Regions from separate parts of the Burkholderia cepacia ATCC 25416 genome, predicted to be linked through region 3. Evidence: predicted binding sites of a transcription regulator. Region 3 holds the regulator's gene; each other region holds the start of a gene.
What was found. Region 3 encodes LexA, which represses DNA repair genes until DNA is damaged. Its sites were predicted from a motif close to ACTGTATNNNNATACAGT; they were not measured.
Positions count from the first base shown of each region.

Region 1 (7,390 bases), 2.5 Mb from region 3:
GGAGACGTTCAGCGGGTTGATTTCAGCCAGCGATGCATCGGTTTCCCAGAATGCCTTGTACAGGCCTTGCAGGATCGCGCGCGCTTGCGGGATCGATGCGGCCGGCACGCCGATCTTCGCGGCGAGGTCGTCGGCTTGCGCGTCGAGCAGGCCCGTCGACGGCTCGACGATGACCTTGTGGATCAGTTCCGGGTGCTTTTCGGCGACTTCTTCGATGTCCATGCCGCCTTCGCTCGAACCCATCAGCACGATCTTCTGCGAGATGCGGTCGACGACGAGGCTGACATACAGTTCCTGCTTGATGTCCGCGCCTTCTTCGATCATCAGACGGTTGACCTTCTGGCCTTCCGGACCGGTCTGGTGCGTGACGAGCTGCATGCCGAGGATCTGGTTCGCGTATTCGCGGACCTGCTCGATCGACTTCGCCACCTTCACGCCGCCGCCCTTGCCACGGCCACCCGCGTGAATCTGAGCCTTCACGACCCATACCGGGCCGCCGAGCTCTTCTGCCACCTTGACGGCCTCGTCAACCGAGAACGCCGGCTTGCCGCGCGGTACCGCGACTCCGAATTTCCGCAGGATTTCCTTACCCTGGTACTCGTGAATCTTCATGCGTGATTCCCTTCAGTCTGAGAGTTGGATGAAAAGTCGCTTTAGACGCTTCTTCGAATGATTTCCGTTCATTCCTTCGTGCTGCCATCACCGGACAAATCCGGCCGAAGCGGGCCATACCACCGCGGGTAATACTGCCGCACGACCTCGCCGTCGAACCGCAACGCCCGGCAGCGGCCGAGCTGGAAAGGCGGTTCGGCGTGCACGTCGCCCTGATCCGGCCCTTCGCCGCCCTCCTCGCGCACGTTCCACACGTCACCGGCGAACGCCTGGATCGCTGCCGTCGGCAGCACGGCGCACAGTTCGGTGAGATGGGAACAGCCTGCGACGCCGGCGAGCAGCCGGTTCGCGTTGCGGCGGAAATTGCGGAAGAGGTTGAGCCCGATGAGGGCCCGATAGGCGGGGGAAGCGGATTGACAGTGACCGGGATAGGGAACCCATTCCGAAGACGCTTCGGCGTCGACGACATTGAGGTCACGATCGATAGTCACGCGCAGCCAGAGTTCGTGGATCGGCAGGCCCTGGGGCCGGATGCCCGACGCAAGCGCGACATCGCGCGGCTTGTGGTCGGTCAGGCAGGCTTCGATGTCCCACAAGCCGTCGCCGCGCTCGTAAGCTTCCGCTCGGATTGCGCGTCGATGTCGCAACTGACGGGGCACGGGCTCGGATAGCGGCATGCTGGAGGTTGAGGCCGAAGAGGAAAACCCACGGATTTTAGCATATTGGGTATTTGAGACACTTTGACGCGACGGCGGGTATTCCCGCCTGTCCGGAAGCAGTTGCGTTGCAGCAAAATCGCGCGCCACGCGCGCGATCGGCACGGTCAGTCGTCGATCGGGAAATCGTCGCCGACCTTCAGCAACTTCACGATGGTCGCGCTCGAGAAGCCCCGCGCAGCGAGAAAGCGCGCCTGCTTCGCCCGCTCGGCCGGCGTTTGCGGCAGTGCACCGAATTTCTTGCGCCAGACCGCCTGCGCACGTGCCCATTCGGTCTCGCGAAGCTGCGCGTTCACCTCCTCGACGAGCGTGTCGCCGACCGCATGGCGCTTCAGCTCGCTGACGATGCGTGCGACGCCGACACGCGACGCGCGGCGATGCACGAGACTCTCCGCAAAACGCGCATCGGACAGCCAGCCTTCCTGTTCCAGCGCATCGAGCACGGGTTCGACGGATTCGTCTTCGCCGACGTAGGGCGCAAGCTTGCGCGCGAGTTCCGCGCGGCTGTATTCACGCCTGGACAGATAGCCGAGCGCACGCCCCTTCAAGGACCGCGGCGGCTTCGACGACTTGCGTTCGCCGGTGGTGGGCGCATCACCGGAAGACGTGCCGGCAGAAGCGCCCGACGCTCGACGCGTGCGGCGCGGATGCTGGCTGCTGCGCGTGTAGACATCTTCCCTGGCCGGCGCCGACGCATCGACTGTGCGATCGCCAGGGAAACTGACACCGGACACGCGACGACGGGAGCGGTCGTGCGCGTCGAACGATTCATCGTCGTCGAACGGATCGTCCGGTGCGGCAATCTCAAACGAAACGAGGGCATCGTCGGATGCCCTCGTCGCGGTGCGGTTCGCGGCATGGCTGCCCGCGATCCGCCGATCGGCGCTCGAGGATCCGGCTCGCCGGCCGGGACGACCCGCCGCTTCGGGCGCGTCGCTCTCCTCCGGCTCGCCAGCCTGACCTCGGCGCCCGACCATCACTCTTCTTCGTCCACCGCCTCGGCTTCGTTGCCTGCACCATCGGGCATTGCGACGACGCCGAGCGATTCGCGGATGCGGTTCTCGATCTCGCGCGCGATTTCCGGATTCTCGCGCAGGAATTCACGCGCGTTGTCCTTGCCCTGGCCGATCTTCTCGCCGTTGTAGCTGTACCAGGCGCCGGCCTTGTCGACGATCTTCGCCTGCACGCCGAGATCGATGATCTCGCCCTGACGCGAAATGCCTTCGCCGTACAGGATGTCGAAGATCGCTTCGCGGAACGGCGGCGACACCTTGTTCTTGACGACCTTCACGCGGGTTTCGTTGCCGATCACCTCGTCGTTCTTCTTGATCGAGCCGATCCGGCGGATGTCGAGACGCACCGACGCATAGAACTTCAGCGCGTTACCGCCCGTCGTGGTTTCCGGGTTGCCGAACATCACGCCGATCTTCATACGAATCTGGTTGATGAAGATCACCAGGCAGTTCGTGCGCTTGATCGTACCGGTCAGCTTGCGCAGCGCCTGCGACATCAGGCGGGCCTGCAGGCCCGGCAGCGAATCGCCCATCTCGCCTTCGATTTCGGCCTTCGGCACGAGCGCCGCGACCGAGTCGATGACGATCATGTCGATCGAGCCCGAGCGCACCAGCGCATCGGTGATTTCCAGCGCCTGCTCGCCGGTGTCCGGCTGCGAGATCAGCAGTTCCGGCACATTCACGCCGAGCTTCGACGCGTACTGGACGTCGAGCGCGTGCTCGGCGTCGATGAACGCTGCGGTGCCGCCCAGCTTCTGCAGTTCGGCGATGACCTGCAGCGTGAGCGTGGTTTTACCGGACGATTCCGGGCCGTAGATCTCGACCACCCGGCCGCGCGGCAGGCCGCCGACGCCAAGCGCGATATCGAGGCCCAGCGAACCCGTGGAGACGACCTGGATATCTTCCGCCGCCTCGCCGTCGCCCATGCGCATGATCGAGCCCTTGCCGAACTGCTTCTCGATCTGGGCAAGCGCGGCGGCCAGCGCCTTGCTCTTCTCGGCGGTCATCCCGGAGCCCTTCTTGCTATCTTCCATGAATCGTCCTTTGCTATGATGAGCAGCGTCTGTCAGAGGCGCGCCCGCTTTCAAGCGCCGCCCACGAATGCAGACACTGTATAAAAAAACAGTGTTTTGTGCAAGCCCGCAATGCAGGCTGCGTTGTACACGAATAACTTCGGAGACAGCCGGCCGGCGCGAACGCCCCGCCGGCCATCGGTCAGCACCATGCGAATTCTCATCGCGGAAGACGACAGCATACTCGCGGACGGCCTCACCCGGTCACTCCGCCAATCGGGCTATGCGGTCGACCACGTGAAGAGCGGCGTCGATGCCGATACGGCACTGTCGATGCAGACGTTCGACCTGCTGATCCTCGACCTCGGGCTCCCGAAAATGTCCGGGCTCGACGTGCTCAAGCGCCTGCGCGCCCGCAATTCCAACCTCCCCGTGCTGATCCTGACGGCCGCCGACAGCGTCGACGAGCGCGTGAAGGGGCTCGACCTCGGCGCCGACGACTACATGGCCAAGCCGTTCGCGCTCAACGAGCTCGAGGCGCGCGTGCGCGCGCTGACCCGGCGCGGTGCGGGCGGCGGCCCGACCGTCGTGCGCCACGGCTCGCTCGCGTTCGACCAGGTCGGCCGCATCGCGTACGCGAACGATCGCGTGCTCGACCTCTCCGCGCGCGAGCTCGGCCTGCTCGAGGTGCTGCTGCAGCGGATCGGCCGGCTCGTGTCGAAGGAGCAGCTCGTCGACCATCTGTGCGAATGGGGCGAGGAAGTCAGCAACAACGCGATCGAAGTCTACGTGCACCGGCTGCGCAAGAAGATCGAACCCAGCGGCGTACGGATCTCGACCGTGCGCGGCCTCGGCTACTGCCTCGAGAAGGCGGCGCCGACCACGCCCGCCGACTCGGCCGCGCCCCAGCCCGCGGTGGCCGGCACGCCGCTGCGCTGACCACGGGCGTCGCCGCGATGGCCACGCCGGCCCATACCCGCCACCCGACCGGCGCGCCGTCGTCGGCCGCCGACGAGGCGCGCGACGCGCGCTACGAGAACCCGTTCGCGCCGCCCGACGAAACCGATGCGCCCGAGGCGCCGCGCCCGCGCTCCCTGTTCGGCGAGATCCTCGACTGGATGCTCGCGCCGCTGCTGCTGCTGTGGCCGATGAGCATCGCCGTCACCTACCTCGTCGCGAAGACGATCGCGAACGGTCCGTTCGATCGCGCGCTCGAGACCAACGCGTACGTGCTCGCGCGGCAGATCCATCCGGTAAACGGCGTCGCCGAGCTGACACTGCCGCAGCAGACGCGCGACTTCCTGCGCGCGGACAACGTCGACAGCGTCTATTTCCAGGTGCTCGGCACCCGCGGCGAACTGGTCGCGGGCGAAGCCGACATGCCGCTGCCGCGCGACGAGGACCGCCCGCCGCCGGGCGTCGTCATGTTCCGCGACGACCTGCTGCGCGGCAACGACGTGCGCGTCGCGTATACGACGGTCGCGCTGCCGCAATCGGACAGCGCACAGCCCGTGCTCGTGCAGGTCGGCGAAACGCTGGACAAGCGCAACGCGCTCGCGAACGACATCATCAAGGGCGTGATCCTGCCGCAGTTCGTGATCCTGCCGCTCGCGATCCTGCTGGTCTGGTTCGGGCTGTCGCGCGGGCTCGCGCCGCTCAACGCGCTGCAGGCGCACATCCGCGCGCGGCGGCCTGACGACCTGTCGCCGGTCGAGGCGCAGCGCGCGCCGCCCGAGATCGAGCCGCTCGTCACGTCGTTCAACGACCTGCTCGCCCGTCTCGAACAGAACATGGCGCTGCAAAAGCGCTTCATCGCCGACGCCGCCCACCAGATGAAGACGCCGCTCGCGGGCCTGCGCACGCAGGCCGAGTTCGCACTGCGCCACCCCGTGCCGCCCGACGTGCAGCGCTCGCTCGAACAGATCGCGACGAGCTCCGAGCAGGCCGCGCGGCTCGTCACGCAACTGCTCGCGCTCGCGCGCGCCGAGAACCGTGCGAGCGGGTTGACGTTCGAGCCGGTCGAAATCGCCTCGCTCGCGCGGCGCGCGGTGCGCGACTGGGTGCAGGCCGCGCTCGCGAAACGCATGGATCTCGGCTACGAAGGCCCGCCGGACGACACGCCGCTCGACGTCGACGGCAACCCGGTGATGCTGCGCGAGATGCTCGGCAACCTGATCGACAACGCGATCCGCTACACGCCGGAAGGCGGCCGCATCACGGTGCGCGTGCGCGCCGAGCCCGCCGCGCGGTTCGTGCATCTCGAAGTCGAGGACACCGGGCCGGGCATCCCGGCCGCCGAACGCGAGCGCGTCGTCGAGCGCTTCTACCGGATCCTCGGCCGCGAAGGCGACGGCAGCGGCCTCGGGCTCGCGATCGTGCGCGAGATCGCCACGCAGCACGGCGGCACGCTGACGCTCGACGATCACGTCTACCAGCACGCCCCGCGCCTCGCCGGCACGCTCGTGCGCGTCAGCCTGCCGCTGACCGAAGCCGCCCCGGATTAACCCTGACGCGCGCCGCCGCAGGCTGCCCGGATTACGCCGAAATCGACGATTTCGGAGACGTTAAAAGCGCGATAGACACTAAAAGCCGAAACTTAGACGAAAGTTAACGCACATCTGCTTTGCAGACGCGAGTCAGTCCGCCGTAAGTTTCCCTACCAATAATCGTCAACAGGCCCGCCTCACCCAAGGCGGCCGCACACCTACAAAGGGACTTGGAGACGACTCATGGCAACGTTAGGCGGGCAAATTTCGCACTCGCCGATGACGGGTGAAGAGAAGAAGGTGATCTTCGCGTCGTCGCTCGGCACCGTGTTCGAGTGGTACGACTTTTACCTGGCCGGCTCGCTCGCGGCCTACATCAGCAAGAGCTTCTTCTCCGGCGTCAACCCGACCGCCGCCTTCATCTTCACGCTGCTCGGCTTCGCGGCCGGCTTCGCGGTGCGGCCGTTCGGCGCGATCGTGTTCGGCCGCCTCGGCGACCTCGTCGGCCGCAAGCACACGTTCCTCGTGACGATCGTGATCATGGGCATCTCGACCTTCGTGGTCGGCTTCCTGCCCGGCTACGCGTCGATCGGCATCGCCGCACCCGTGATCTTCATCGCGATGCGGCTGTTGCAGGGTCTCGCGCTCGGCGGCGAGTACGGCGGCGCGGCGACCTACGTCGCCGAGCACGCGCCGGCCAACCGTCGCGGCTTCTACACCGCGTGGATCCAGACGACCGCCACGCTCGGCCTGTTCCTGTCGCTGCTCGTGATCCTCGGCGTGCGCACCTTCATCGGCGAGGAAGCGTTCGGCAGCTGGGGCTGGCGCGTGCCGTTCGTCGCGTCGATCCTGCTGCTCGCGGTGTCGGTGTGGATCCGGATGCAGTTGAACGAATCGCCGGTGTTCCTGCGCATCAAGGCGGAAGGCAAGACGTCGAAGGCGCCGCTGACCGAAGCGTTCGGCCAGTGGAAGAACCTGAAGATCGTGATCCTCGCGCTCGTCGGCCTGACCGCCGGCCAGGCCGTCGTGTGGTACACGGGCCAGTTCTACGCGCTGTTCTTCCTCACGCAGACGCTGAAGGTGGACGGGGCGAGCGCGAACATCCTGATCGCGATCGCGCTGCTGATCGGCACGCCGTTCTTCCTGTTCTTCGGTTCGCTGTCGGACAAGATCGGCCGCAAGCCGATCATCCTCGCGGGCTGCCTGATCGCGGCACTGACCTACTTCCCGCTGTTCAAGGCGCTCACGCACTACGCGAACCCGCAGCTCGAGATCGCCACGCAGAAGTCACCGATCACGGTCATCGCCGATCCGGCCGCCTGTTCGTTCCAGTTCAACCCGGTGGGTACGTCGAAGTTCACGAACTCGTGCGACATCGCGAAGAGCGCGCTCGCGAAAGCCGGCCTGAACTACGAGAACGTCGCGGCACCGGCCGGCGCGACGGCGCAGATCAAGGTGGGCGACACGGTGATCCCGGCCTACGAAGGCAAGGCGGCCGACGCGAAGGCGCAGGGCGCGGCGTTCGACAAGACGCTCGGGTCGACGCTGAA
Region 1 covers NZ_CP012981.1:240,844-248,233, forward strand. The annotation lists gene sucC (ADP-forming succinate--CoA ligase subunit beta) at 1-612, opposite strand, end outside; gene APZ15_RS01130 (DUF2889 domain-containing protein) at 681-1,289, opposite strand; gene recX (recombination regulator RecX) at 1,436-2,305, opposite strand; gene recA (recombinase RecA) at 2,305-3,375, opposite strand; gene APZ15_RS01145 (response regulator transcription factor) at 3,565-4,293, shown strand; gene APZ15_RS01150 (sensor histidine kinase) at 4,311-5,858, shown strand; gene APZ15_RS01155 (MFS transporter) at 6,084-7,390, shown strand, end outside.
Region 1: recA (recombinase RecA) is a predicted target of LexA. The motif match lies at 3,451-3,468, and genes of this name have one in related genera.

Region 2 (7,390 bases), 1.9 Mb from region 3:
TCAAGCCGAAGGTTGTTGCGCCAACCGGGCGCTGCTGCATCCAACCTGGAGCTGGTCAGATTAAAGTCAGCACCGATGTTTCGCTGAACATCCATCACGCTGAAGTGAATCAAAATGTCGATGTTCCGCCGCGTTGACAACTTGCGGATAATCTCGAAATCCAGATGTTCGATGTTGAATGGGTCGAGGAAGGCGAAGTGCAGTCCGGCCGGAAGCGCGTCGAGCACCCAGTCGACGGTTTCAGAGGCTTTTCCGACACATGCTTGGATGTTGGCGCCTGCGGAGCGAAGTCGGGTTGCGCATGCGTCTACGCTGTCCGCGTTTGCATCAGCGATGTAAATCTCGTTGAACGGAGCACGGCCCTTTTTCGACATGTGCCATGCCGACAACACTCCACCGTCCGAGATTGTTTTTGAATCTCGGTTCATGACGCGTCCCGGACCAGAGAAAAGGTCAATGAACGACGCGTAGGGCCACTTCCCACGAGCCATTCGGGCGGCGTCGACATAGCGTGACAGCGCCACGTGCTTGTCTTCAGACCATGCGCCTACCTTCATGACCGGCAAACCATCGGCCGGGTCGATAGCAACCCCGTCATCGTGCTTGCTATTCATGTTTTGTGTCCCGTTTTTTGGTCTTAATGGGGAGTTTAACTAGTATGCCGCTATTTCGAAATGTTCACTAAAATCTGATAATCTGTTGAGAGACCAAGAGCCCCTCATTACACAACGAATGGCAAAGACAGACGATAAGTATCTGTGGCAAGTCGGGCAGCGGCCGCCGATTCTCGACCAGCATAGTGCCGTAAAGCATTCGATTGTCGAAGAATACGTTCAGCAATACATCGAGACACTGATGTCTTTGCCGACCATGCCCAAGCTAACTTTGACGTTAGTCGACGGTTTCGCCGGTGGCGGGGAGTATCTCAGCGAGGTGGCCGAATCTGTCGATGGCACGCCACCGTTGATGATGCGCGCAACCCACCTGGCTCGCGCTAACTTAAATGTTGGCCGTCGTATGCCACGTGAGGTAGATGCGGAGTTTTTCTTTGTAGAGAAGCGGCCAGAATCAGCGGAGTATCTTCGCCGCCATTTGGAAAAGCGGCGAGCCGAAGGGGCTATCGCGGACCTAGATTACCAGCGGACGACCGTCCGAAATGCTGGCTTTCTTGACGAGCTTCCGAAAATCGTTGAGCGTATCAAAGCGCGGCGCAGTGGTGGGCGTGCGATATTTTTGCTTGACCAGTACAGCTACAACGCCATACCGATGAGTAGGCTTCGATGGTTGATGACGGAGCTACCAAACGCTGAGGTCATCATGACCTTCAACGTCGATTCTCTTCTCACATACATCAGCAACAGAGAGCCGAATCGAAGGGCGGTCCGAGGAGTTGACCTTGAAGAATACATCCCGTGGGAGCAACTGGGGCAAATTAAGGCGCAGTTTGGCCGTGCAGCGCTACAACGGTACGTCGCCCATGGCATCAAAGCCGAGACGGGGGCGCCGTATATGACATTGTTCTTTGTGCGGCCTGCTTCAGCCAACCCATGGAGCTACTGGTTGGTACACTTATCGCGGGTCTACAAGGCGCATGACGTCATGAAGTCGCTGCATTGGGAGCATTCAAGCGAGTTCGGGCACGAGCTTGAGCCCGGACTCTTCATGCTTGGCTATAACCCGAAGCGCGATGAGCAATACAACGGACAGGCGTCCCTTCTGTTTGATAGAAGTGGGGAGGAACGCTGTATCGAAACGCTGACCGATGACCTTGGTCGCAAATTATCAGGGGAGCAGCAGCCGCTCACGGTCGCGCAACTGTTCTCGAAAAACATCTCGAACACCATTGCGGACGAGACCCGTTTGCAGAAGGTGCTTCGAAGCCTGCACTCCTCTGGCACCATCGTAGTGTCGAGCAAAGAAGACCGAGCGCGGCGACCATCTAAGCGGTATAACGCAACCGATATCGTCGAATACTCGCCGCAGCGGCACTTCTTCTAAGCCTGCGTCGTCAAGTAAGCAAAACTCGCTCAGGCATATCGTCCCAAGTGCGCCCTTGAAGAAGGCGGCCATTCGCGGTCTTGGAGCGGCGCACACCGTCGCTCCCCCATGTGCCCCATTGCTTGAAGAAGAACTTCACGCCTTGCTCGTCACACTGGACCTTGACGTTCTGCACCCAGTCTTCGAGCATCGGGCGCGCCTTCGGGCCGGATTCCCCGCCGACGATGACCCAATCGATGTTCTCGAGATTCAGTGTGCCTAGGTCTTCAAGCAGCGGCTCGACGGACAAGAAGCGAACACCGCCTTCCACACGACGCAGCTCGTCGATTCTCGGTAGACCATACCGGCGGTCCTCGACGGTTACCCCGAGCCATGCATTCACCGGCACTTCTCGACGGCTGCAATAGGTCGCCAGGCGCTCGGCGCGCTTTGTGAGTATCTGGAAAGTGTGCTGAGGGCATGCTCGAATCGAATCGAACACCTTCGTGATGTAGGCATCCGGAACGGAGCGATGGAAAAGGTCCGACATCGAATTGACGAAGTAGACCGTCGGGCTTTTCCGCTTCAACGGTTCGTCCAAGCGGTTAGGCAGAACAGTCAGTTTGAAGCCGTTCTCATAGCCCGGGGTGCCCATGGCATGCAGACGCTTCGCCATGCCTTCGGCGTAACAGTTCTTGCAGCCCTTGGAGATTTTCGTACAACCCACGGTCGGGTTCCACGTGCGCTCCGTCCACTCAATCTTGCTTTGCCCACCGCTCATTGTTCGACCTCTCAATTAGGTTGCGATTTTATCGGGCTTCCTGCGGTCGCTACGAAATAGCCATACTTTCGTCATGTCGTCGCAATTATCTCGATGCCTATATGCGACAAGCGAGTGAAAAGAATCAGGCTTCCCCGTCAGGTGCCTGGGTAGTATAGGAGTGTGACTGTATATTTATACAGTAAATGAGTAAATATGATGACGAGAGAAAAGGGAATAGGTGTGCGCTATGTGCCGGATTAACGGGGGTAGCCGCCAGCGAGCGTGTGGCGAAGGGACCTTGGGATGTCACCGTCCTCGTCGCCAATAGTCGCCCCACGTATCACCGGGTACACCGATACCCGTCTGACCAGCATGGGAAGCCGGCGGACACCATGCTGTCGCGCGCGCAATAGCCTTCGGAAACACAGGCGAGAACCGCGGACGTTCGGAGGCGCAAGGAGTCGGTCGAGAACGCCACCTTATAACTATCGCATAGACTGAAAAACAACGGCCACCTCGCTGAGGTGGCCGTTGTTCTTGCGGACGTGACGCCTGCTAGTTGCTGGCCGTCTGAGCTATCGGAGCGCATCCATTAATAAACGTCTCAATGGATGCTTCCCAAAATCTCACCTTTTGGTTCCCGCTACATTACCGCTCAAACATCAATATTCCCCGCCCGCAACGCATTCGACTCGATAAACGCCCGCCGCGGCTCGACATCATCCCCCATGAGGGTAGTAAAGATCCCATCCGCCGCAATTGCGTCTTCGATCTGCACACGCAGCAGACGCCGCACCGCCGGATCCATCGTCGTTTCCCACAGCTGCTCGGGGTTCATCTCCCCCAGCCCCTTATACCGCTGCTTCGAAACGTTCCGCTCGGCATCCGCCAACAGCCACTTCATCGCGCTCTTGAAGTCAGCCACGGCCATGCTGCGCTCCCCGCGCTTGATAACCGCACCTTCCCCAATTAGCCCCTTGAACGTATTCGCCGTCGTCACGAGCTGCTGATAATCCGCCGTGTGCTGGAATTCCTGGTCGATGACCGAAACTCGCACGTTGCCGTGATGCGTGCGTTCGACATGCAGCGCCCGCTGTTCGCGAACCGCGTCATACGAAGGCACAACCCGCACTTCGTTCTTCAGCGCTTCGTCATGCAACGCAGCGTGCAGCGCCTTCGCCGAAGCCTCAGTCGAAGCCTCAGTTGAGAGATCGATCACCACCCCATCCATGACGGCTTCCAGCGCAGCCGGGTCATACAACCGGCTCAACCGCTCGATCACGCTCTGCGACAGCAGATACGACCGTGCCAACTCCCCAAGCGCATCGCCCGAAATCGCCGCCGCGTTCTCACCCGGCACCAGCTCCGACCCTTGCAGCGCCAACCGCAGCATATGCGCGTTGAGCTCCACGTCATCCTTCAGATACCGCTCGTCCTTGCCCGCCTTGATCTTGTAAAGCGGCGGCTGCGCGATATACACATAGCCGCGCTCGATCATGTCCGGCATCTGGCGATACAGGAACGTGAGCAGCAGCGTCCGGATGTGCGCACCGTCGACGTCCGCGTCGGTCATGATGATGATGCGGTGATAGCGCAGCTTGTCGAGGTTGTAGTCTTCCTTGCCGATCCCGCACCCAAGCGCGGTCACGAGCGTGACGATCTGTTCCGACGACAGCAGCTTGTCGTAGCGTGCCTTCTCGACGTTCAGCACCTTGCCGCGCAGCGGCAGGATCGCCTGGAACTTCCGGTCACGCCCTTGCTTCGCCGACCCACCTGCCGAGTCACCCTCGACGATGTAGATTTCGCACTTCGCCGGGTCTTTCTCCTGACAGTCCGCGAGCTTGCCGGGCAGGCCAACGCCATCGAGCACGCCCTTACGGCGCGTCATCTCGCGAGCCTTCCGCGCAGCATCCCGCGCCCGCGCGGCCTCAACAATCTTCCCGCAAATGATCTTCGCGTCGATCGGCGTTTCCAGCAGGAATTCTTCCAACGCCTTCGCCACAACTTCCTCAACCGGCGCACGAACCTCGGACGAAACCAGCTTGTCCTTCGTCTGCGAGCTGAACTTCGGCTCCGGCACCTTCACGGAGAGCACGCACGACAGCCCTTCGCGCATGTCGTCGCCGGTCGTCTCGACCTTCGCCTTCTTCGCGATTTCGTTGTCGGTGATGTACTTGTTGATGACGCGCGTCATCGCGGCCCGCAGGCCGGTCAGGTGCGTGCCGCCGTCGCGCTGCGGAATGTTGTTCGTGAAGCACAGCACGTTTTCGTTGTAGCTGTCGTTCCACTGCATCGCGACTTCGACGCCCACGCCGTCCTTCTCGCCGTTGGCGAAGAACACCGTCGGGTGCAGGTTGGTCTTCGTCTTGTTGATGTACTCGACGAAGCCCTTCACACCGCCGGCGAACGCGAAATCGTCTTCCTTGCCCGAGCGCAGGTCGGTCAGACGAATCCGCACGCCGTTGTTCAGGAACGAGAGCTCGCGCATCCGCTTCGCGAGGATGTCGTAGTGATACTCGACCGTGCCGAAAATGGTCGGATCGGCCATGAAGTGCACTTCGGTGCCGCGGTTCTCGGTGTCACCGGTCACGAGCATCGGCGACACTTCCACGCCGTCCACCACCTCGAGCACGCGATCCTGCGCGACGCCGCGGTGGAATTCCATGAAGCGCTTCTTGCCGTCGCGGCGCACGGTGAGGCGCAGCCAGCTCGACAGCGCGTTCACGCACGACACGCCCACGCCGTGCAGGCCGCCGGACACCTTGTAGCTGTTCTGGTCAAACTTGCCGCCGGCGTGCAGCTCGGTCATCACGATTTCCGCCGCACTGCGCTTCGGCTCGTGCTTGTCGTTCATCTTCACGTCGGTCGGGATCCCGCGGCCGTTGTCGGTCACGGAAATCGAGTTGTCGGCGTGAATCGTCACGTGGATGTCGTTGCAGTACCCGGCCAACGCTTCGTCGATCGAGTTGTCGAGCACCTCGAACACGAGGTGGTGCAGACCGGTGCCGTCAGACGTGTCGCCGATGTACATCCCGGGGCGCTTGCGCACCGCTTCCAGACCTTCGAGGATCTGGATCGACGAGGCGCCGTAGCTGCTGTTATCGGGTTGCGAATTGTGCTGTTCACTCATGGATATCTTCCGGTTCTGCGAGGCCACTCAGGTGGCGGCGCGGTGCGTTTCAGCGAAGGAAATCGCCGGGCCGCTCCAGTTTCCTGGCCCGCCCAAGTGCCGAAAAGGCACTAAAAGGGCGGGTTGTCGGTTCGCCATAAAAACGCCAAAGGGGCTTGCCGCCCCCTGGTGTGTGTCTTGATGTCGTGCGCGTCAGATGCGCATCGGCATCACGACATACTTGAACTCGTCGTTCTCGGGCACGGTAATCAGCGCGCTCGAGCTGGCGTCGCCGAGGCTCACCTGCACGGTGTCGACCTTCAGGTTCGCGAGCACGTCGAGCAGATACGTGACGTTGAAGCCGATGTCGACGGTATCGCCCTGGTAGGCGATTTCGAGTTCTTCCTGCGCCTCTTCCTGATCGGCGTTGGTCGACATGATCTTCAGCTGGCCCGGCGCGATGATGCAGCGCACGCCCTTGAACTTGTCCGAGGTCAGGATCGCCGCGCGCTGCAGCGAACGCTGCAGTTCTTCACGGCCGATCTCGAACGTGTTCTTGTGCGCCTTCGGGATCACGCGCTGGAAGTCGGGGAACTTGCCCTCGACGAGTTTCGACACGAGCTCGACCTGGCCGAACGTGAACTTGGCCTGGGTTTGCGCGATGTCGATGGTGACGGTGTCGTCGATGTCTTCGAGCAGGCGCTGCAGCTCGAGAATCGTCTTGCGCGGCACGATGACTTCCTGGCGGCCGAACGTGCCGCCTTCGAGCTTCATCGACGAGAACGCGAGGCGGTGGCCGTCGGTGGCCACGGCCATCAGCTGGTCGCCGTCGACGACGAGCAGCATGCCGTTCAGGTAGTAGCGGATGTCCTGCTGCGCCATCGCGAAGTGCACCATGCCGAGCAACTGGCGGAACGACTTCTGCGGGACGGTCAGCGTGGCGCCGAAATCCTTCGCCTGCGCGACGGTCGGGAACTCGTCGGCCGCCAGCGTCTGCAGTGCGAAGCGGCTCTTGCCCGATTGAACGGTGATGCGCTTGTCGGCGAGCGACAGCGTGACCTGGCCGTCAGGCATCGCGCGCAGGATGTCGAGCAGCTTGCGGGCCGCGACGGTGGTCGCGATCTGGTCGCCGCCGACGCCGAAATCGGCGCGCGTGGTGATCTGCAGCTCCAGGTCGGTCGACAGGAATGAAACGTCCGGGCCGTTCTTGGTGATCAGCAGGTTGGCGAGGATCGGCAACGTATGGCGGCGTTCGACGATGCCGCTGACCGTTTGCAGCGGCCTGAGGAGGGTGTCTCGTTCGGTCTTGACCAGTTGCATAGAGTTCCTTCGTTGAGTAACGGCCTGCAGCGCAGCAGCCTCGCAGCGCCCCGCCGGCCGGGCTCTTGGCCCGCCACCACCGGGGCGGTCAAACCAGTATTGTGCCTCAAAACCGAACCGCCCCCCTTAAATTGGGGCGGAGGCCGAATTATCAAGCGCGCCGCGCGCTCAGCCCTTCAGCGTTTGTTCCAGCACGTGCAGCTCGTGGTTGAGCTGCGCGT
Region 2 covers NZ_CP012981.1:844,772-852,161, reverse strand. The annotation lists gene tcmP (three-Cys-motif partner protein TcmP) at 1-614, opposite strand, end outside; gene APZ15_RS03860 (three-Cys-motif partner protein TcmP) at 733-1,998, shown strand; gene APZ15_RS03855 (DUF5131 family protein) at 2,009-2,758, opposite strand; gene gyrB (DNA topoisomerase (ATP-hydrolyzing) subunit B) at 3,396-5,870, opposite strand; gene dnaN (DNA polymerase III subunit beta) at 6,063-7,169, opposite strand; gene dnaA (chromosomal replication initiator protein DnaA) at 7,338-7,390, opposite strand, start outside.
Region 2: APZ15_RS03855 (DUF5131 family protein) is a predicted target of LexA. The motif match lies at 2,924-2,941, and genes of this name have one in related genera.

Region 3 (7,390 bases):
ACGCACGTCCATGATCGATCAGTCCTGCATTTCGCGGCCCGTGAGCCGCAGGAACACATCTTCCAGATTGGCCGGGCGATGCAGATAGCGCAACCCCGTGCGACCCTTGAGTCGCGCACTGAGCGGTTCCGGGTCGCTCACGTAGCAGAACAGCGTCTCGCCGCTGATCTCGGTGTGCTTCGCGAACGCCGCCAGCTCGTCGCGCAGCGTGGCCGGATCGGGCCCGTAGATCTCGATCACGTCGCAGCCGATCTCCGATTCGATCAGCGCGTGCGGCGCTCCTTCGGCGATCTTGCGGCCTTCCTCGATCACGCATAGCCGGTCGCACAGGCGCTCGGCTTCTTCCATGAAGTGCGTGGTGATCAGGATCGTCTTGCCTCGAGCGAGCAGCGAGCGCAGGCGTTCCCACATGAGGTGGCGCGCCTGCGGGTCGAGGCCCGTCGTCGGCTCGTCGAGCACCAGCACATCGGGATCGTTGACGAGCGCACGGGCGAGCGTGAGCCGGCGCTTCATGCCGCCCGACAGCTCGCCGACCTTCGCATCGGCCTTGTTCTCGAGCTTCGCGAATTCGAGCAGGGGTTTCACGAGCGCGTGCGCAGCCTGCGCAGACATGCCGAAATAGCGGCTGAAGACGAGCAGGTTCTCGCGCACGGTGAAGTCGGGGTCGAGATTGTCGAACTGCGGGACGACCCCGACACGCTGGCGCGCATGTCGCGCACGCGATGGAACCGGTTCGCCGCAGAGCGAAATGGTGCCTGCATCGGGGTGCGTGAGGCCGAGCAGCATTTTCAGCGTGGTGGTCTTGCCCGCGCCGTTGGGGCCGAGCAGGCCGTAGCATTCGCCGGCCTGTACGGTGAACGACAGGCCGTTGACGACGAGCTTGTCGCCATAGCGCTTTTCGACGTTCCGGAAATCGATCGGTGCAACGAGCATGGGTGTGTTGTCGTTGTATGCGGGCGCGGCAGCGTTCCGCTGCCGGATGCGTGGCCGGTTGGCGAACCGATCGGACGATTGCCTGTCACACGGGCATGACCGAAGCGCACGACGCCGGCGCCTGGTGGCCCGCTGGAGTACGAACGGGCCATTCTAGTGCATCGGCTGCGTCTCTTCAGGGCATGCCTGCGCGGTGCGATGCATGCGCGCACCGATCGTGCACCGCATCATCGCGCACGCGCCGAGCGGGGCGAATCAGCGTTTTCCATCCCTTGCGTCCTGAATTGCGGCGCACCATGATGAATGCGTAGGCTCGTTGTTGCGATAGGGAGGTTTCATGGCTAGCTACAACAAGATTCTGCTGTGTTACGACGGCACGCTCGAAGGGCGCAAGGCACTGCGCTGCGGCGCCAATCTCGCGATGGACCTGAAGGCCGAGACGCATTTGCTGTCGGTCGTCGACATGCGCTCGAGCATTGCACAGAGCGCGGGTTTGCTGACCGACGTCGCGTGCGGCCGGTTTGAGGAAACCGCGCGTGAAATCCTGCAGGAAGGGGTGAACTGGCTGCGCGAGCGCGGCGTGCAGGCCGAAGGCCATTTCGCATTCGGCTATCCGATCGACGAAATCGCGAATCTCGCGACCGAACTGAACGCCGATCTCGTCGTCGTCGGCCACCGGTGCCGCAGCGGGCTGTCGAGATGGTGGATGGGCTCGGGCAACACGCAACTGCTCGATCGCGTGAATTGCAGCATTCTGGTTGCGTGTTCGTCGGCGCAAGAGCAGAAGGCTGAAATCGCACGCGAGCGTGAAGCGGCCACGGCGAACGGCAAATGATCCAATGATTCGATGACTGCCTGACTGGCGAACCGTGCCGGTCGGGCAGTCACGCCGCCTCAGTGGCTCGGGCGACTCCCCCGAGCCAGTCAAGTCCTGTCGAGCCCTGTCAAGCGTGCAGGTCGATTGCGGACAACTTCCACGAGAACAGGCCGAAGCGGTGGAATATCGCCGCATAGCGTGTGCCGTCGGCACTGCGCTGGTAGGTCACGACGAATTCATCGATATTCCGGTAGCCGGCGCTGGTTTGTTGCTGATGCGGCGAATGCGTTGCATCGACCGGGCTGGCCGGCGCGGCAGCAGCAGGGGGCGGCGATGATGCGGCTGCCGCGTTGCTGCCCGGAGCGGCTGCGCTTGCCGAAGCCTGATTGGGCGTTGGTGCGGCCGGCGTGTTGCCCGATGCATCGCTGCCTGGTGGCAGATTCGACAAGTCAGGTGGACGCTCTCCCGGATTGCCACGCGGTGGCAATCCGCTCATCAGCGCGGCCACGCCCTCCGGGGTCGCGTATGCATCGACCAGCGGGCCGATCAATGCCGACCCGATCAGTGCACCGAGCACCGCGAACGGATTGCTCTTCTTCACCGCGTCGATCCGGCGCATCAGCTCTTCCGTGACCTGCTGCTTCAGGCTGATGCGCAGCGACGGAAAATCGACATATTCACTGATGGCCTGTGCATCACGCGCATCGATCGCCGTTTTCAGGCGGCCGAGCGCGACGTACGGCGATGCGTAGGCATAGCCGATCGCCGCAACGGCGGCGATGGACAGCACGATGATCAGCAGGGGTTTGAGCCGCCATGCGCGGCCCGAAGATCCGGTCACGTTGCCTCCGGTGCGGGGATGTTCCGCAATCAGAGACCGCCAGGCGTGGCCGATCGTTCCTCTGCGATGCAGCGATCGATCATCCGGCACACGGCATCGATCGTGCCGACCATGATCAGGCGTGAACGACCGTGATAGACGCGCACCGGCGCGCGACGCGCGGGTTCCGCGTGATTCAGGCCGGCGTTCAGCGATACCCGCGCGAAAGCGGGGAGCGCCGACGGCAGCAGGGACGCCTGCCGTTCGACTGCGACTTCTTCTTGCACAGGCGCCGCCGCGGACAGCGGTGCGCAGGGCGTGCGGCCGCGCAGGTGACGCAGGCGACCGAATTGACGGAAAGGCAGCAGGCGGGCAAGGCGTTCCATGATGTTCTCCTCAGCGAGACGGAATGTCAGAGTTCGCCCGAGCGGATCAGCCCGACGGCGATGCCTTCCAGCGCGAATTCCGCGCTGCCGGCCTTGACGAAGATGTTTTCGTAATCCGGGTTCTCCGCGATCAGCTCGAGACCGCCCGGCCGGCGCATCAGGCGCTTGACCGTGACGTCGTCGCCGAGACGCGCGACGATGATCTGGCCGTCCTTCGCTTCCGTGCGCTTCTGCACGGCGAGCAGGTCGCCATCGAGGATGCCGGCGTCGCGCATCGACAGGCCGCGCACTTTCAACAGGTAGTCGGGCTTGCTGGTGAACAGCGCGGGATCGCACGCGTAATGCTGCGAGATGTGCTCCTGCGCGAGGATCGGGCTACCGGCTGCCACACGGCCGACGAGCGGCAGCGACAGCTGCATCAGGCCGGCGTGCGGGAGCGTGAACTGGTGCGGGGCATCGTCGATGCCGAGCAGGCGGATGCCGCGCGACGCGCCGGCGGCCAGCTCGATCACACCCTTGCGCGCCAGCGCGCGCAGGTGCTCTTCGGCCGCATTCGGCGAGCTGAAGCCCAGTTCGGCCGCGATCTCGGCACGGGTGGGCGGGAATCCGGAGCGCTCGATCGCGCGGCGGATCAAGTCGAACACTTGCTGCTGACGGGCGGTGAGTTTGGTCATGGCTCAACTGTATGGATAGACAGTGAGCTGTATTTTTATACAGTAGTTCGCGAATTTCAAGTGTTACGTGAGGTTCGACGCGATCACGCCGGTTCCGACGTGATTTTGCGACGTCCGGACGCCGGTTCATCTGCCGCAACCGTCCATCCCGTCTGCGTTAGCACTTTTGAGTATTAAAAAATGAGGAACGATTATTTTTAATCATGTAACCCGTTCGCTAGACTGGCCCGACATCGCAATACCGACAACACTGGAGAACCAAGGATGGGCAAGCGCAATACGGGGCTGGTGGGCGGAGTGGGCCGCCTGATCGCAACACTCGCGCTGGGCGCGGCGGCGGCGCTGGGCGTCGCGACGCACGCCCAGGCCGATACGACCTTCCTGAACGTGTCGTACGACCCGACGCGCGAGCTGTATCAGGACTTCAACCAGGCGTTCGGCAAGGAGTGGAAGGCGAAGACGGGCGAGACCGTCAACTTCAAGCAGTCGCACGGCGGTTCGGGCGCGCAGGCGCGCTCGGTGCTCGACGGCCTGCAGGCCGACGTCGTCACGCTGGCATTGGCGTACGACATCGACGCGCTCGCGAACAAGGGCCTCGTCAACAAGGATTGGCAGAAGCGCCTGCCCGACAACGCGTCGCCGTATACGTCGACGATCGTGTTCCTGGTGCGCAAGGGCAACCCGAAGGGGATCAAGGACTGGGACGACCTGACCAAGCCGGGCATCTCGATCGTCACGCCGAACCCGAAGACGTCGGGCGGCGCACGCTGGAACTACCTGGCCGCATGGGCGTACGCGGTGCACAAGCCGGGCGGCAACGAGCAGACGGCGAAGGAATTCGTCACGAAGCTCTACAAGAACGCGGGCGTGCTCGATTCGGGCGCACGCGGCGCGACCACGAGCTTCGTGCAGCGCGGGATCGGCGACGTGCTGATCGCATGGGAAAACGAGGCGTTCCTGTCGGTCAAGGAATTCGGTACCGACAAGTTCGAGATCGTCGTGCCGTCGGTGAGCATCCTGGCCGAGCCGCCCGTCGCGGTGGTCGACAAGGTGGTCGACAAGAAGGGCACGCGCAAGCTGGCCGATGCGTACCTGAACTTCCTGTACAGCCCGCAGGGCCAGGAGATCGCGGCACGCAACTACTACCGGCCGCGTTCGAAGAACGTGCCGGCGGAGCTGACCAAGCAGTTCCCGAAGCTGAAGCTGTACACGGTCGACGATACCTTCGGCGGCTGGACGAATGCGCAGAAGACGCATTTCGCGGACGGCGGCGTGTTCGATTCGATCTACAAGCCGCAGTAACACCATAACGACAGCGGCGCGCCACGACAGCGCGCCGCACCCTCGGCGGGCCGCCGGCGCAAAGCATCGCGCCGGCGTTTGCGTCGGACCCATGAGCAGCATCGACCCAGCAAGAGCATCCGATGACGACGTACACCTTTCGCAAGCCGAGCGCGCTGCCCGGTTTCGGCGTGACGCTAGGCATCACGGTGGCCTATTTGAGCCTCGTGGTGCTGATACCGCTCGCCGCCACGTTCCTGAAGACCGCGACGCTGTCGTGGGACCAGTTCGTCACCGCCGTCGCGTCGCCGCGCGTGCTCGCGTCGTACCGGCTGACGTTCACGTCCGCACTCGGCGGCGCGCTGATCAACGCCGTGTTCGGCTTCCTCGTCGCGTGGGTGCTCGTGCGCTACACGTTCCCGTTCAAGCGCCTCGTCGATGCGATCGTCGACCTGCCGTTCGCGCTGCCGACGTCGGTTGCCGGCATCTCGCTCGCGGCCGTCTATGCGACCAACGGCTGGGTCGGCCAGTATCTCGCGCCGCTCGGCATCAAGATCGCGTTCACGCCGGCCGGCGTGCTGGTCGCGCTGACCTTCATCGGGCTGCCGTTCGTCGTGCGCACCGTGCAGCCGGTGCTCGAGGATTTCGAGCGCGAGCAGGAAGAGGCGGCCGCGTGCCTGGGCGCGTCGCGCTGGCTGACGTTCCGCCGCGTCGTGCTGCCGGCCGTGCTGCCGGCGCTCCTCACCGGGTTCGCGCTCGCGTTCGCGCGTGCGCTCGGTGAATACGGCTCGGTGATCTTCATCGCCGGCAACGTGCCGATGAAATCCGAGATCACGTCGCTGCTCATCATCACGAAGCTCGAGCAGTACGACTACGCGGGCGCGACCGCGCTGGCGGTCGTGATGCTCGTCGTGTCGTTCCTGATGCTGCTGCTGATCAACACGCTGCAGTGGTATCTGCAGCGCCGCACGAGCAAGGGTGCGAGCGGTCCCGCGCCTGCTACCGTCACCGCCGCCGCAGCAGGAGGCCAGCAATGAGCCAGGAGGCCACCGTCGTGCTGAAAACCCCGTCTTCGGCCGAGCAAGGGCGCGCCGCGAAGCGGCTCGACCCCGTCAGCGAGTCGCGCGTCGTGCGCTGGCTGCTCACGGGCATCGCGCTGGCGTTCCTTGCGTTCTTCCTCGTCGTGCCGCTCGCCGCGGTGTTCGTCGAGGCGCTGAGAAAAGGTGTCGGCTTCTATCTCGAATCGCTGGCCGATCCCGACGCGTGGTCGGCGATCAAGCTGACGCTGACCGTCGCCGTGATCGCCGTACCGCTGAACCTCGTGTTCGGCGTGTGCGCGTCGTGGGCGATCGCGAAATTCGAATTCCGCGGCAAGGCGCTGCTGACGACGCTGATCGACCTGCCGTTCTCGGTGTCGCCGGTGATCTCGGGTCTCGTGTACGTGCTGCTGTTCGGTGCGCAGGGCTGGCTCGGGCCGTGGCTGCAGGCGCACGACGTGCAGATCATCTTCGCGGTGCCGGGCATCGTGCTCGCGACGATCTTCGTCACGTTCCCGTTCGTCGCGCGCGAGCTGATTCCGCTGATGCAGGCGCAAGGCACCGACGAGGAAGAAGCCGCGCGCGTGCTCGGCGCGTCGGGCTGGCAGATCTTCCGCCGCGTGACGCTGCCGAACGTGAAGTGGGGTTTGCTGTACGGCGTGATCCTGTGCAACGCGCGTGCGATGGGCGAGTTCGGCGCGGTGTCGGTCGTATCGGGCCACATCCGCGGCGTGACCGACACGATGCCGCTGCACGTCGAGATCCTGTACAACGAATACAACTTTGCGGCAGCGTTCGCGGTGGCGTCGGTGCTCGCGCTGCTCGCGCTCGTCACGCTCGCCCTGAAACTGATCGCCGAGCGTCATCTCGCCGCCGAACTGGCCGGCGCGAGCGACACCGTTCCCGCACACGCCGGCCCCGCCGCCGTTTCGTCGAAATCGTAAAGAGGCAACCAGAATGGGTATCACCGTCCGTAACCTTCAGAAGCGCTTCGGCGATTTCACGGCGCTCGACAACGTGTCGCTCGACTTCCCGCCCGGCGAACTGGTCGCGCTGCTCGGGCCGTCCGGCTGCGGCAAGACCACGCTGCTGCGCGTGATCGCGGGCCTCGAGCACGCGGACGCCGGCCAGGTCGTGCTGCAGGGGCTCGATGTCGCGTCGGTCGGCGCGCGCGATCGGCAGGTCGGGTTCGTGTTCCAGCACTACGCGCTGTTCCGCCACATGACCGTGTTCGAGAACGTCGCGTTCGGGCTGCGCGTGAAGCCGCGCCGCGAGCGGCCGTCGGAAAGCGCGATCCGCGACAAGGTGCACGAGCTGCTGAAGCTCGTGCAGCTCGACTGGCTCGCGCAGCGTTATCCGTCGGAACTGTCGGGCGGCCAGCGCCAGCGCATCGCGCTCGCCCGCGCGCTCGCGGTCGAGCCGAAGGTGCTGCTGCTCGACGA
Region 3 covers NZ_CP012981.1:2,695,861-2,703,250, forward strand. The annotation lists gene APZ15_RS12520 (ABC transporter permease) at 1-12, opposite strand, end outside; gene nodI (nodulation factor ABC transporter ATP-binding protein NodI) at 19-933, opposite strand; gene APZ15_RS12530 (universal stress protein) at 1,271-1,768, shown strand; gene APZ15_RS12535 (DUF2939 domain-containing protein) at 1,878-2,591, opposite strand; gene APZ15_RS12540 (hypothetical protein) at 2,621-2,956, opposite strand; gene lexA (transcriptional repressor LexA) at 2,983-3,630, opposite strand; gene APZ15_RS12550 (sulfate ABC transporter substrate-binding protein) at 3,895-4,932, shown strand; gene cysT (sulfate ABC transporter permease subunit CysT) at 5,055-5,948, shown strand; gene cysW (sulfate ABC transporter permease subunit CysW) at 5,945-6,892, shown strand; gene APZ15_RS12565 (sulfate/molybdate ABC transporter ATP-binding protein) at 6,906-7,390, shown strand, end outside.